Regions from separate parts of the Brevibacillus sp. BC25 genome, predicted to be linked through region 3. Evidence: riboswitches for the same ligand, from Rfam matches in the RefSeq annotation. Region 3 holds a riboswitch; each other region holds the start of a gene.
What was found. Region 3 has a riboswitch for lysine ahead of PMI05_RS13850 (aspartate kinase). Riboswitches for the same ligand answer to the same signal wherever they lie in the genome.
Positions count from the first base shown of each region.

Region 1: another riboswitch for lysine. It lies ahead of PMI05_RS14050 (amino acid permease); the one in region 3 lies ahead of PMI05_RS13850 (aspartate kinase).
Region 2: another riboswitch for lysine. It lies ahead of dapD (2,3,4,5-tetrahydropyridine-2,6-dicarboxylate N-acetyltransferase); the one in region 3 lies ahead of PMI05_RS13850 (aspartate kinase).

Region 1 covers NZ_AKIX01000048.1:33,071-37,492, reverse strand. The annotation lists gene PMI05_RS14055 (hypothetical protein) at 1-674, opposite strand, end outside; gene PMI05_RS14050 (amino acid permease) at 973-2,421, opposite strand; lysine riboswitch at 2,535-2,720, opposite strand; gene PMI05_RS14045 (DinB family protein) at 2,805-3,299, opposite strand; gene PMI05_RS14040 (CGNR zinc finger domain-containing protein) at 3,468-4,025, shown strand; gene PMI05_RS14035 (alpha/beta fold hydrolase) at 4,131-4,422, shown strand, end outside.
Region 2 covers NZ_AKIX01000052.1:12,604-17,025, reverse strand. The annotation lists gene PMI05_RS15360 (N-acetyldiaminopimelate deacetylase) at 1-625, opposite strand, end outside; gene PMI05_RS15355 (aspartate aminotransferase family protein) at 629-1,843, opposite strand; gene dapD (2,3,4,5-tetrahydropyridine-2,6-dicarboxylate N-acetyltransferase) at 1,858-2,568, opposite strand; lysine riboswitch at 2,660-2,849, opposite strand; gene PMI05_RS15345 (flavodoxin) at 2,988-3,428, shown strand; gene PMI05_RS15340 (GNAT family N-acetyltransferase) at 3,497-4,045, shown strand; gene PMI05_RS15335 (EcsC family protein) at 4,020-4,422, opposite strand, start outside.
Region 3 covers NZ_AKIX01000047.1:27,614-32,035, forward strand. The annotation lists gene uvrC (excinuclease ABC subunit UvrC) at 1-1,205, shown strand, start outside; lysine riboswitch at 1,308-1,495, shown strand; gene PMI05_RS13850 (aspartate kinase) at 1,727-2,968, shown strand; gene PMI05_RS13855 (YslB family protein) at 3,022-3,474, opposite strand; gene PMI05_RS13860 (succinate dehydrogenase cytochrome b558 subunit) at 3,904-4,422, shown strand, end outside.

The sequences.
Region 1 (4,422 bases), on a different contig from region 3:
ATTTGACGAACAAATTCAGTGGCGTCCTTTGTATTTACATTCTCAAAGCGGTTAGCGATTTTTGTATTTTTTAAATCGGAGAGAAGCGTAGCTTGTTCGTTTCGGTATTGTGCGATCCAGTCTGGACGATGTTGCAGCTTTTTGACGAATTGAATCAGCATGCTTACTTTCTCTGTTTGATTGGTTGTAGCAGCTTGCATTTTTTTGTAGGCCTCCGGGTCGTACCGCTCCATCAGCTTGGACGGATTAACATAGTCGTTCGGCGCTCCATGTGGTTTTTGCGGAAGCTCTACGTAGCTGACACTGCCAGTTGCAGGGTCGACCTTTCGTGTTTTGGCAACGCCAGCAAGCAGATGCAGGGTATCCAAAAATTCAGCAGCATTTTTTTCATCAACCATGTATTGGTCCGCCAAAAATTTACCTTGGGTTAAACCCACTTCTACCAAACCGGCTCTTTCTTCATCGGTGTAGGTGGATTGGGAGTTGAAAAAATTTTGCTCCAGGATGTGGTCAAAAGCTTTGCGAGCCTCGGGTGGTTTATCTGCGAACATTTTATCCAAACGCTCATTAATCTCTGTGCTAAAGAAAAATTGGACGCTGTGATGTTCGATGGCATCAGCAGGTAGCTCGCGTGCCTTGTGTGAACGAAGGTCTACAGTATCGGACTTGGGCAATCCCAGACTAGTTCCTGTCACCATTTTGGGTGCAGGTTGGTTGGGGGGGGTAGGTAGCGGGTATTCGATTGGATTTGCATGTTCTACTCTCCTCACATGGATTCATGTTCAGTCGTGATGGCAGGAGATCTTGTTACCTTTTATCGGATGACTGCTATGAGTTGTGAGAACGGAAGGAAACGGATCTCAATTGCTCCTTGTCTATACTATCGGCTGTTTTTGGTCAGTTTTTAATATGCTGGCAAACAGGAAAAAGGACTCCCGTTCAGATAACGGAAGTCCGTATTTTTTTCTTCGATTATTTCGTGTATTCATCCATGCTGAAGTCTACTTGTTCTAGAGGGACGAGCTTGGTTTTTTGGGTGATTTTATAAGCGAGCCAAATGATTAAGAAGAGTGGCAGGCCAATGTAAGAGACCATGACGCCATACCAGTCGACTGTTCCACCGATGAACGCAGAGTAGTTTTGCCCGAAAATAACGATACAGCAAATGATAAAGGCAAAAATCGGTCCAAACGGGAACCACTTTGCCCGATAAGGCAATTCGCTTAAGTCACGACCCTGAGCGATAAACGCTTTGCGGAAACGATAGTGACTAATGGCAATTCCCAGCCAAGCGATGAAGCCTGACATACCGGAAGCATTCAAAAGCCATACATACACTTCGCCTTCCCCAAACAGAGAGGATAGAAAAGCAAGGGCGCCGATGAGCGCAGTCAAGATCAAGGCATTGATCGGTACGCCGTTACTTGTTACTTTTGCGAACCATTTTGGTGCGTTTCCTTCTTTCGCCAAATTCCACAGCATGCGTGTAGAAGCATACATGCCAGAGTTACCAGCAGACAATACAGACGTGAGAATAACGGCATTCATGACGGATGCCGCAAAAGCAAATCCGGCATTTTCAAATACAATCGTAAACGGACTGATCGCAATATCTGTAAGGTCGCCACTGATCAGATTTGGATTATCGTATGGAACCAATAACCCGATGATCAAAATAGCGAGGATGTAGAAGAGTAGGATGCGCCAAAAAATTTGACGGATGGCCTTTGGAATGTTGCGGGCAGGGTCTTCGCTCTCCCCAGCTGCGACACCAACGAGCTCTGTCCCTTGGAATGAGAATCCGGCAATCATAAAGACACCGAGCAGGGCCATGAAGCCGCCATTGAATGGCGCGTCGCCTTTGGTGAAGTTTTGGAAGCCGACTGCTTGGCCGCCCATAATGCCAAAAATCATCAACACACCTACGATAATAAAGACGATTACTGTTACTACTTTAATCAAGGCGAACCAATATTCAGATTCTCCATAGGCTTTCACAGACAGGAGATTCAAGGCAAACAGCAATCCGAGGAACAAAGCGCTCCACACTATCGCTGGGGTATCCGGGAACCAATATTTCATAATGAGTGCGGAAGCTGACAGCTCGACGGCAATGGTAATGGCCCAGTTGTACCAGTAGTTCCAGCCGAGAGCAAAGCCGAGAGATGGATCGACGAACCGTGTGGCATACGTCGAAAACGAACCGGATACAGGCATGAAGGCTGCCATTTCCCCCAAGCTGGTCATTAAAAAGTAAACCATGATACTAATGGCGAGATAGGCGACTAAAGCTCCACCTGGTCCGGCGGAATGGATCGAGCCTCCACTCGCTAGAAACAATCCCGTCCCAATCGAGCCGCCGATAGCGATCATCGTCAGGTGTCGGGCTTTTAAACCACGTTGCAATTGATTTTGTGACATAAGCTGCTTGCACGACCTTTCATGATTTTTGAGAAGGAAGGTCGGAAACGAAAAAACCGCCATAGCCAAAAAAATGGCATAGGGCGGTATCATCCAATCCCCACCAAGCCTTCACTGAAGATAGCTCACCACGTTTGCTTGGCATGCAAACGTGACAGTTCTGCCTCTTTCGAGTACAGCCCCAACCCAATCGCACAGAGACGCGATATGAGCTTCGGCGGATTTTCCTTACCTGGAGTCATTGATTTTCTCTGAATCTCGTACAGGATGATATAAAAGCCGCGACCTCTATCCTCACCGTGAAAGATGAGGATAACATGTATGAAGTTATGTGATTCATCAACTATAAAGGATTGTTTATGATTAATCAATGTGAAATTTTGTTATTCAAAAGAGCGTCTGGCAGGCCAGGAGCCTTGCAGCTTGCGAATTTGGACGATTTGTCCCGTATGAAACGCATCATGCAGGACAAGACTCATCACGGTTTGGTAAATGGGCGTATAGGTAGCCGTCTGGTTTAACTCCTCATCCGTCAGCAAGGAGAGCTTTTCATGAATGTGGCGATGGACGCTTTCCATGCCCAAGAGGGTCGCTTGCCAAGCGTCTTCGTCATCCGGAGCGCCGGACGGGATGAAGGTATCATCGTTTGTCTCAGCGGAGCCAGGAAATTCAGTGCCCAGTAGACGATGCAACAGGCGTTCTTTGTAATAAAGAAGGTGGCTGACGTTTTCCCAGATCGTGTTGGCTGCTTCTCCCACAGGGCGCCAGCTGGCCTCCGCTACTGATACTCCGGAAAGCGCTTCTTTTAAGGGAGGATACCAGTCTTCCTTGTCATACGTACATTCCCATCCGTGCAAAAGCAAATCCTTCCGATTCATACGCTTCCTCCTCGTCTGTGAAACAGATTGATGAAACGCTATAATAGCAATAAGTAATGAAGGTGTAACTAGTTAACTTAATTACGGTAGTTACAAATAGAGATTACCATATCCTGTATGTTCACACAAGAGAGAAAAATGAAGGGTTTAGTCAGGAGAGTTGATGACATGGACTGGCTTTGTATCGATTTTTTAAATAGTGATTGGCGGGATTGGCGTGGTTCTGGTCGTGGGGAAAATCGCTTGGAGAACCAGGAATGGCTATCATCCTTTTTGCAAACATACAAGCTAACCGCTCCGTTGCCAATGAATGAGGAGTTTGCCGATTCACTTTTGCAACTGCGCCAACGTTTGCGACGTATACTGGAGGCCGTTATCCGTGGAGATCGAATCCAAGAGGAGGACCTTGAGGAATTGAACAGAGCTTTGGCTCTCGCCCCTTTTCATATGCAGGTGTTGTATGTAGAAGAGGAGGGCAGCTACAGGCAAAAGCAATCCAGCTCAACAGAGGGGTGGCCCCTCGTCATGGCACAAATTGCAGCTTCTTTCGCGGAGTTGCTTGCCCCGCAGCATCTGGAGCGAATCAAAATATGTGACAACGAGGATTGCCGCTGGGTGTTTTATGATGAAAGCCGCAACCGGGTGCGCCGCTGGTGTGATGACAAAATGTGCGGAAACCTGATGAAGGTGCGCCGTTTTCGCGAGCGGCAGAAGGAAAAAGACTAATGAAGCCATTACCAACAACCGTCGGGCTATTGTCTCTGACGGTTTTTTCTATGTTTGAGACATAATAAGTAGCATATACATGGGAACGGAAACGAGGTAGGTGGGATGAGTCAAGCACGCAAAAAGTGGTTTCAGGCACTCGTATTGGTGACACTTGGAGCGGTTTGTCTGGCTATATGGTATTTACAACCATATCAGCCTGATCAGGCTGCGTTAACGGCCATGCAAGGCGGTGAAGGGATTACGGTCATGGATACGAATGACTGGATTATTTTCCAAGGCGGGGAGTCACGCGAACCGGGACTCATCTTATATCCGGGAGCACTGGTCAAACCGGAGAGCTATGCACCGATTGCCCGTGCCTTGGCAGGATCCGGCTACCATGTTTTTCTCGCAC
Region 2 (4,422 bases), on a different contig from region 3:
GCTGTGTCACAAGATGGCTTCCTGCAACCACCATGTCATTCGCCTTGTGCGGGAAGGCTGCATGCCCACCTTTGCCAACCAAATCAATGTACAACTCAGAAGTGTTGGCAAACAAAATTCCTGGCTTCGTCGCAATATGACCAACTGGATATTCTGGCGCGATATGCAAGGCAAAAATGCAGTCCGGTCGCCACCCTGCAAACTCTTCACTTCCCATCATCGGCTCAGCACCGCCAGGACCTTCTTCTGCCGGCTGGAAGAGGAACAGCAAATCATCTGCTATCGGATGCTGGGTAAAATGCGTCAGGAGGCCAAGAGCAATTGCCATATGCACGTCATGCCCGCATGCATGCATGTATCCTTCATGAAGCGAGCGAAACGGGTAGGACGTTTCCTCTACGATCGGCAGGCCATCCATATCCGTCCGCCAGGCAATTGATCGTTTAGGCTTTGTTCCTGCCACTTTGACCAAAATGCCTGTCCGCCACGTTTTGATCTCGATTCGCTCTTGGGGCAGCTTTTTCAAATAATCGAGCAAGTATTGTTGCGTCTTCACTTCAGCGAAGCCTGGCTCCGGTATTTGGTGCAGGTCTCGGCGAATTTGTGTAAACAAGGAAGTCGTCATGCCCTACGCCTCCTTTTTCGTACCTGATCTTACTTTTAATTGCTCCTCAAACACGGCAAGGAAACGGTCCACATCGGCTTTTGTCAACGTCAGTGGCGGAAGCAAACGAACAATCGTTTTCTGCGTCACGTCAACGAGAATTCCTTCGTCAAGCAACGCTTGCTGCAAGTGGCTGACCTCTTCCGGGGTGGAAGAGAGCGGAATTCCAACCATCAAGCCTTTTCCGCGAAGGGATTGCAGCTGATCCGGAAGACGCGTACGCAATGCTTCCAAGCCCGACCACAGGTATGCAATGACTTCTTCTACGTGAGCGATGAAGGCTGGATCAAGCAATTCGTCCAACACGACATTCCCCAGGGCAGCAGACAGTGGTGATGGTGCGAACGTCGTTCCGTGATCCCCCGGTTTGAACTGGTTCATCAGCTTTGGACCAGCAATGACACCGCCGAGGGGAAGCCCTCCCCCTATACCTTTGGCGAAAAGGATAAGGTCTGGCGTTACGCCTGCATGCTCATAAGCAAACAGCTTTCCTGTTCTGCCCATTCCTGTCTGGATCTCGTCCATGACAAAGAGCATGCCTTCTTGTTCACAGATCACAGCTACCTCTCGCAAGAATGCTTCCGTTAACGGCACGACACCGCCGGAACCCAAGACTGGCTCCATGAGGACCGCAGCAGGCCTTGCTTCTTGGCAAATCGCTCGCAATCCTTCCGTGTCTTCCACATCCAGTTCATAAACAGGAAAAGCCGGCTGAGGAAAGTCTTGATAGACGTGAGCCTGTCTCGTCAAACGCACTGCTCCGAGTGTTCGCCCGTGAAAGCTGTTGCGTAAGACAACGATGCCTTCACGACCTGCGCCCTCGTTCTTCGTCCATTTGTGAATCAGCTTGATCGCAGTCTCTGTAGCCTCTGCACCAGAGTTGGTGAAAAACACCTTCCCACTAATGCTGTTCGCAACCAGACGCTCGGCCAAACAAATAGCCGGCTTGTTTAAAAATACATTGGAAATATGCAAGAAGCGCTCTCCCTGCTCACGCAAAGCCTGTACAATGCGCGGATGAGAATGCCCCAGAACGTTTACCGCGAGTCCGGTAAACAAGTCGAGATAGCTCTTCCCGTTCGTATCGTACAAGTAATTTCCTTCGCCTTTTTCTATGGCAATCGGAAGTCTTTTGTAAGAGGAGACGATATATTGTTCATCGAGCGAACGCCAGTCCATGTGCACTCTCTCCCTTACAGCTGACGTAGCTCCTGCTTGATCTCTGTCTTGGAACGAGTTTTTTCATCGATTTGCTTGATCACACGTGCAGGCGTTCCCGCAACTACTACGTATGGAGGTACATCTTCAATCACGACAGCACCCGCTGCAACGACAGCACCTTTTCCTACGCGTACACCTTCCAGAATGACAGCATTTGCTCCGATGACAACATCGTCCTCGACAACAACTGGCTGTGCAGATGGCGGCTCGATAACGCCCGCGATAACTGATCCCGCGCCGATGTGGCAGTTTTTCCCGATGGTTCCACGTCCACCTACTACAACATTCATGTCGATCATCGTACCTTCACCGATCACTGCACCGATGTTAATGGAAGCACCCATCATAATGACCGCATTGTTACCGATTGTCACTTGGTCACGGATAATTGCGCCTGGCTCAATACGCGCTTGAATCCCTTTTGTATCCAGCAATGGAATAGCGGAGTTGCGACGGTCGCTTTCTACCACATAATCTTCAATTTTGTCTGCGTTAGCCGCGAGCACTGGCTCAATCTCTTTCCACTCACCAAAAACAACACCAGTAGGACCAGTAATGAAAGCTTTGGAGCTCGCACCGAAGTCGATTCCCTCCAGGTTCCCTTTCACATATACCTTCACTGGTGTTTTCTTTTCGCTTTTTTGAATAAACGCGATAATTTCGTTAGCATCCATCATGTTCATAGTTACATCCTCCTCAAAATAACAGCATGGTAAATCAAAAAAAGCAATGAGTGCATTCGCTATCTCATTGCTTTTGATACTACATAAGCAAATCATAAATAGCGCTCCACAAAAAGACTTGAGGTCCCTTGTGACAGGATGATCATTTTTCATGAGACACCCCAGCCTGTGCTACGTAGGGGCATAGCATAAGCTTCGGCGCTTTAGCCTTTCTTCCTTCTCCTGCCCCCTGGCAGATTACGAAAAGACTTACTCTTCTTCGGCGCACCTCTATTTTAGAGTACATTATTATAATTTTATTTAACTCTACCAAAATCAATGAAACGTGGCAATAAGAAAAAAGTTATTGACAACGATTCTCATTTTCATTAATTTTATTTGTGAGAATGATACTCATTATCTAATTGGAGGTCCGTTTTATGAGCATTTTGATGGTATACGCGAGCATGACAGGGAATACTCAGGAAATTGCTGAAGCAATTGCAGAAGGTATTCGTTCAACTGGTGCTGAGCTGGAGATAAAAGAAGTGATGGATGCGAACGCAAAAGAACTCGAAGCTTACGATGGAATCTTGCTTGGTGCCTACACATGGGGCGATGGTGAACTGCCAGACGAATGCCTGGATTTTTATGAGGAAATGGACGATATTGACCTCAGCGGGAAAAAGGTAGTTGCTTTTGGCTCTTGCGACTCCGCTTACGAGCATGTCGGTGCAGCTGTTGATATTTTGCTGAAAAAGGCGAGCGAGCGTGGTGCGGAAACTCCTTTGGAAGGTTTGAAAATCGAGCTTTCTCCTACTGCAAAAGAAGTGGAAACTTGCAAAGCATTTGGGGTATCGTTTGCTGAATTGCTCGGCTAATTGATGTTTCCCAAATACTCTGGCACATGATATACTATCAATCCAACTTTTTAAGGAGGATTGATCTCATGTCACTACATACAGACGAGATTCTCTTACGGCCTCTCCAACAACAAGACGCAGCCGAGCTCCTAGAGCTTCGGCTGCGTAATCATGACTTTCTCCAACCATTTGAACCGATCCGCCCCTCGTCATTTCTAACCCTCCCAGGACAGCAAGAACAGATTTCGCAAGCACAGAATGATTTTGAACGTGGCACAGCCTATGCTTTCGGCGTATTCACCCGAGAATCCGGAAAGATGATTGGACGTGTAGCGTTGTCGAATGTCGCACGCGGCGCGTGGCAAAATGCTACGATTGGCTACTTTATGGATCAGGAGTGCAATGGCAAAGGCTATACGACATCAGCAGTAAATCTCGCCCTTCATTTTGCTTTTTCTGATGCTAAACTGCACAGGGTACAAGCTGCTGTTATGCCTCGCAATCAAGCTTCCATTCGCGTCTTGGAAAAAAACCGTTTTCGCCAGGAAGGGCTTTCGTTACGCTATTTGCAAATTAACGATGTATGGGAGGACCATCTCCTCTACGCTCTTACAGTTGAGGAGTTGTCTCAGTAATTTCCTCGCTCTTTTCGCTCTCACGCAGCCGCTCCAGGATGCGCCGTTTGCGGTACAGCATCATCCCCGCTTCGGCGACATCCTGTACGGTTGAGCGGTTCAAATACGCCCCAAACAAAATACCTGCAATGGGCACCATTTGAAATAACTTTTTCCACCCAAAGTTCTCTGTGTACGTTACCACGACTTCACGCCATCCCTGCAATTGCGCCATTACCTCTCTCTGCGCATTTGGATCATCAAAGCGGGAGAGCTCAGCGAGTATCGCTTTTTTCCCTACGATATCTGATGAAGCAAACTGCAAGCATTTGACAACGAACAGCCGCTCCCTCTTCTCTTCAGGTCGATAGCCATAGGCAAGAGCCATCTCTTGTAAT
Region 3 (4,422 bases):
GTGGCCATGAGGAAATGAAGCAAACCCTCACGGAAAAAATGCTGCAAGCCGCAGAGAATATGGAGTTCGAACGCGCCAAGGAATACCGCGATCAGATCAAGAGCATCGAAGCGGTGATGGAGAAGCAGAAGATCACGTTCACTGATACGGTAGACCGCGACATTATCGGGTTTGCTGTGGAAAAAGGCTGGATGTGCATTCAGGTGTTCTATATGCGAAAAGGGAAGATGATCGAGCGTCAGACGACTTCCTTTCCATACTATGGTAGCGAAATCGAAGACTTCATGTCTTATGTGAGCCAGTTCTACTACGACAAGCAAAATGCGCTGCCAAAAGAAATTTTGCTCCCGGAAGAGAGTGAACCGGAGCTTTTGAGTGAGTGGCTGGGCATCAAAGTCCACGCTCCCAAAAGAGGCAAAAAGCATGAGCTCGTGAAGATGGCTACCGAAAACGCCCGTATTGCTTTGCAAGAGAAGTTCGCGCTGATGTCCAAGGACGATGCACGTACGGTCCAAGCGGTACACAATCTCGGTCACATTTTAGGAATTCCGGTTCCTCATCGAATTGAAGCGTTTGACAACTCCAACATTCAGGGAACAGAGCCGGTGTCTGCGATGATTGTGTTTACAGACGGCCGCCCTGACAAAAAGGAATACCGCAAATTCAAGATTAAAACCGTCGAGGGACCAGATGATTACGGCTCCATGCGCGAAGTCGTTCGCCGTCGATACTCTCGCCTGCTGAAAGAAAACCAGCCGATGCCCGATCTGATTGTGATCGATGGTGGAAAAGGCCAAATCAGTGCGGCCATGGACGTCCTGGAAAACGAGCTGGGCCTCTATATTCCCGTCTGTGGACTCGCGAAGGACGAGAAACACCGCACTGCTCAGCTCATGTACGGAGATCCGCCAGAGCCTGTAAATCTTAGACGGGATAGCTATGAGTTTTATTTGTTGCAGCGCATCCAAGATGAAGTCCATCGATTTGTTATTACGTTCCACAGACAATCCCGGACGAAAACGATGCTCTCCTCACAGTTGGATGAGATCCCGGGTATCGGTGAGAAACGACGCAAGCTGTTGTTCTCTCATTTCGGCTCGTTGAAAAAAATGCGCGAGGCGACCGTTGAAGACTTCCGTCAATTAGGGATCGGCGACAAGCTGGCAAAAGAAATCATCGGGCATCTGCGCAAGCTGGACACATAGCAAATGTAACTTTTGGAACAACCTCTAAAAAGGAATTGATCCATTTTTAGACTCATGATATAATCCGATTCAAACAGAATAGTTAGCCTCACTTCCATTATGGAGTGAGGTAGAGGCGCGAAAACCAAGAGTACCACCCTGAGATCGGGTATCTGTGAAGGGGACGGGAAAGGGGAATTCGCCGAAGTGTGGAGGGAAACCCGCTTTTCTCCATGCTGGGTCTGCGTTGAACAAATGCAGGACTGTCATCTGCACAATGACCAATTGTCAGATGGAGAGCTATCTCACGGTGTGTCAATGTGAGTTTTGATGGTGTTTACTATCAATCTTCGTTGTCCGCGTGTATGGGGAGGGAGGAACCGGTATGTCGAAACAGTAGGCAGCGGCAGGTCTTATTCCTTGTCGGTGCCTTTTTTGTAAAATAAAAATGTAAGACTTTTCCTTATAGAGAGAATAGTGAAAAACCATACGATACGAGATAAATACCAACATTGGATATGAGAAAAAGGGAGAGAAGCCGCATGGGGTTGATCGTGCAGAAATACGGAGGCACCTCTGTAGGTACCATTGAGCGAATTTTACGAGTTGCGGATCGAATTATCAGCTACAAAGAGGAAGGGCATGATGTGGTAGTCGTTGTTTCTGCAATGGGGAAATCTACTGACGTGTTGGTAGACATGGCCAAGCAGATTAGCGCATACCCATCCGAGCGTGAAATGGATATGCTGCTGACCACGGGGGAGCAGGTATCGATCGCGCTTTTGTCGATGGCCTTGCATACAAAAGGCTACGACGCCATTTCTCTTACGGGCTGGCAGGCTGGAATCACTACGGAGGCGATTCACGGAAGAGCACGGATCAAGCAGATTGATCCAGAGCGAATTCAATCCGAGCTCGGCCGTGGCCGTGTGGTGATCGTGGCAGGATTCCAAGGGATCAGTGACGAAGGTGAAATTACGACGCTCGGCCGCGGTGGATCGGATACATCTGCGGTTACACTCGCAGCGAGCTTGAACGCTGAGAAATGCGAAATCTTTACGGACGTGTCCGGGGTGTACACAGCTGATCCGCGAATGGTTCCAGCTGCGAGTAAGCTGGATACGATCTCGTATGATGAGATGCTGGAGCTGGCGAACCTCGGTGCAGGGGTTCTTCATCCAAGGTCAGTAGAGGCTGCGAAAAAATACAAAGTAAGGCTGGTCGTCCGCTCCAGCTTTACTGCCGAAGATGGTACGTACGTTGAGGAGGTTGCCAACATGGAAACAGGAAGAGTAGTAAGTGGAGTTGCACACGATGAAGATGTAGCCAAAATCACGGTTGTCGGCATGCCTGCCAAGGTCGGGACGCTCTCCCGTCTGTTCAATACGCTGGCGGACAATCAGGTGAACGTCGATATCATTATCCAAAGCTCCTATGATGCGTCTGTTACGAACATTTCTTTTACCGTTGCAGCGGATGACCTGAAAAAAGCACTGGATACGCTGGACAGAAACAAAACCGAGCTTGGCTTTGAAAAGGTCGATTTCGAGGAAGATTTGACCAAGGTATCGATTGTTGGCTCGGGTATGATCAACAATCCAGGGGTAGCTGCCGAAATGTTCCGCGTCCTGGCAGAAAAAGAAATTTCTATTAAAATGGTATCTACGTCTGATATCAAAGTTTCTTGCGTCATTCCAGCAGCCTTGACGGAGCTGGCTGTTCGCAGTCTTCATTCGGCATATGGTCTGGATGTCGAGGAAACCGCGGTCGTGCACGGAGTATAAAACATGGATGGATGCTCCCTCTCCCTTTGTTACAGGTAGAGGGAGCATTTTCTTCATGATGCTACTTGCACAGATATCCGAATGTCTGAAGGGCTTTCCATTTCGATTTTGCTGAATGTTTCTCTTTCTTTCCACTGCTCAATCATACCAGCTATGATCCCAGCCTCAAAAGAAAGACTGCATCCTAGTCTCTCTATAGACTGATAGCTAAAAATAGAATGAGTGAGCGAATAGACGATAGTTTGCCCGGTCTCCTCTACGACGTCTAACTGGCCTAATCCGAGCCGAATAAAAGGCATAATCGGGCCTGTTGCAGATTGAATAGGGATTTGGCGGCCCATATTTTTTCCTATCCAATAGAGAATATGGTTTTCACTATCACCTAGCAGGGTGCTGGTCAGCGTTTCGCGTAGAAGATGATAGCCAAGATAGGGCATGTTCATTCTTTCCGCATAGGGAATGGTCTCCGGCGGCAACAGTGCTGCAAGCTGATCCTTCTCTTTCATATGTGCTTCCCTCCTGTCTGTACTAGATTATGAGGAGGGGCTCAAATTCATGACATCGTAATAGAAAAAATAGCTAGACTAAACAAAGTTATTCTATCAATGTATTTAGTACATTGATTGTCTTGACGCTCTGTGTCGACAAGAGTACAATTGGATTTGGTCAAAGTTTTGCCCAACTTTTTCTCGAATTTTGACACATTCCGACAAATTCATATGATCTAGCAAACGCAGTCTTTTTGTGAACAGCGTCAAGATGCTCTTCATAAAATGATCGTGGCGGTTTTGCTATGTCTAATGGGTGAGGCAATGGGTTAGGATATTGGGGAAAGGTCTATCAAAACGGTCGAAAACCGTTTTGGGCCGCTTGCGGTGATGCTTGATGTTTTTCACAGAATTGAGAGTTACATACATTGAAAGGGGGACCATTGTATGGCGAAAGGCCATAGCTTTCTCAGTCACAAGCTACACTCACTTCTTGGTTTGTTTCCGATCGGGCTCTTCCTCGTGTTCCACTTGACCGCCAACTATCAAGCGACTCGTGGACCTGAAGCTTTCAACCAGGCAGTAGGCTTCATTGAAAGCCTTCCATTTCTGTTAGTACTTGAATTTGCCTTGATCTACCTCCCGATCCTGTTTCACGCAGTTTACGGTCTCTACATTGCGTTCCAAGCGAAGCATAACGTAGGGAACTTCGGTTACTTCCGAAACCAAATGTTCTTGTGGCAACGCGTTACAGGAGTCATTACCCTCATTTTTATTGTTTGGCATGTTTGGGAAACCCGTATCCAAAAAGCACTGGGTGCACACGTGGATTATGACATGATGGCAAACATTTTGAGCAGTCCTGCAATGATCGTATTCTACACAATCGGGATTATTAGCACGACTTTCCACTTCTCCAATGGACTGTGGTCGTTCCTGGTTCACTGGGGAATTACAGTTGGGCCG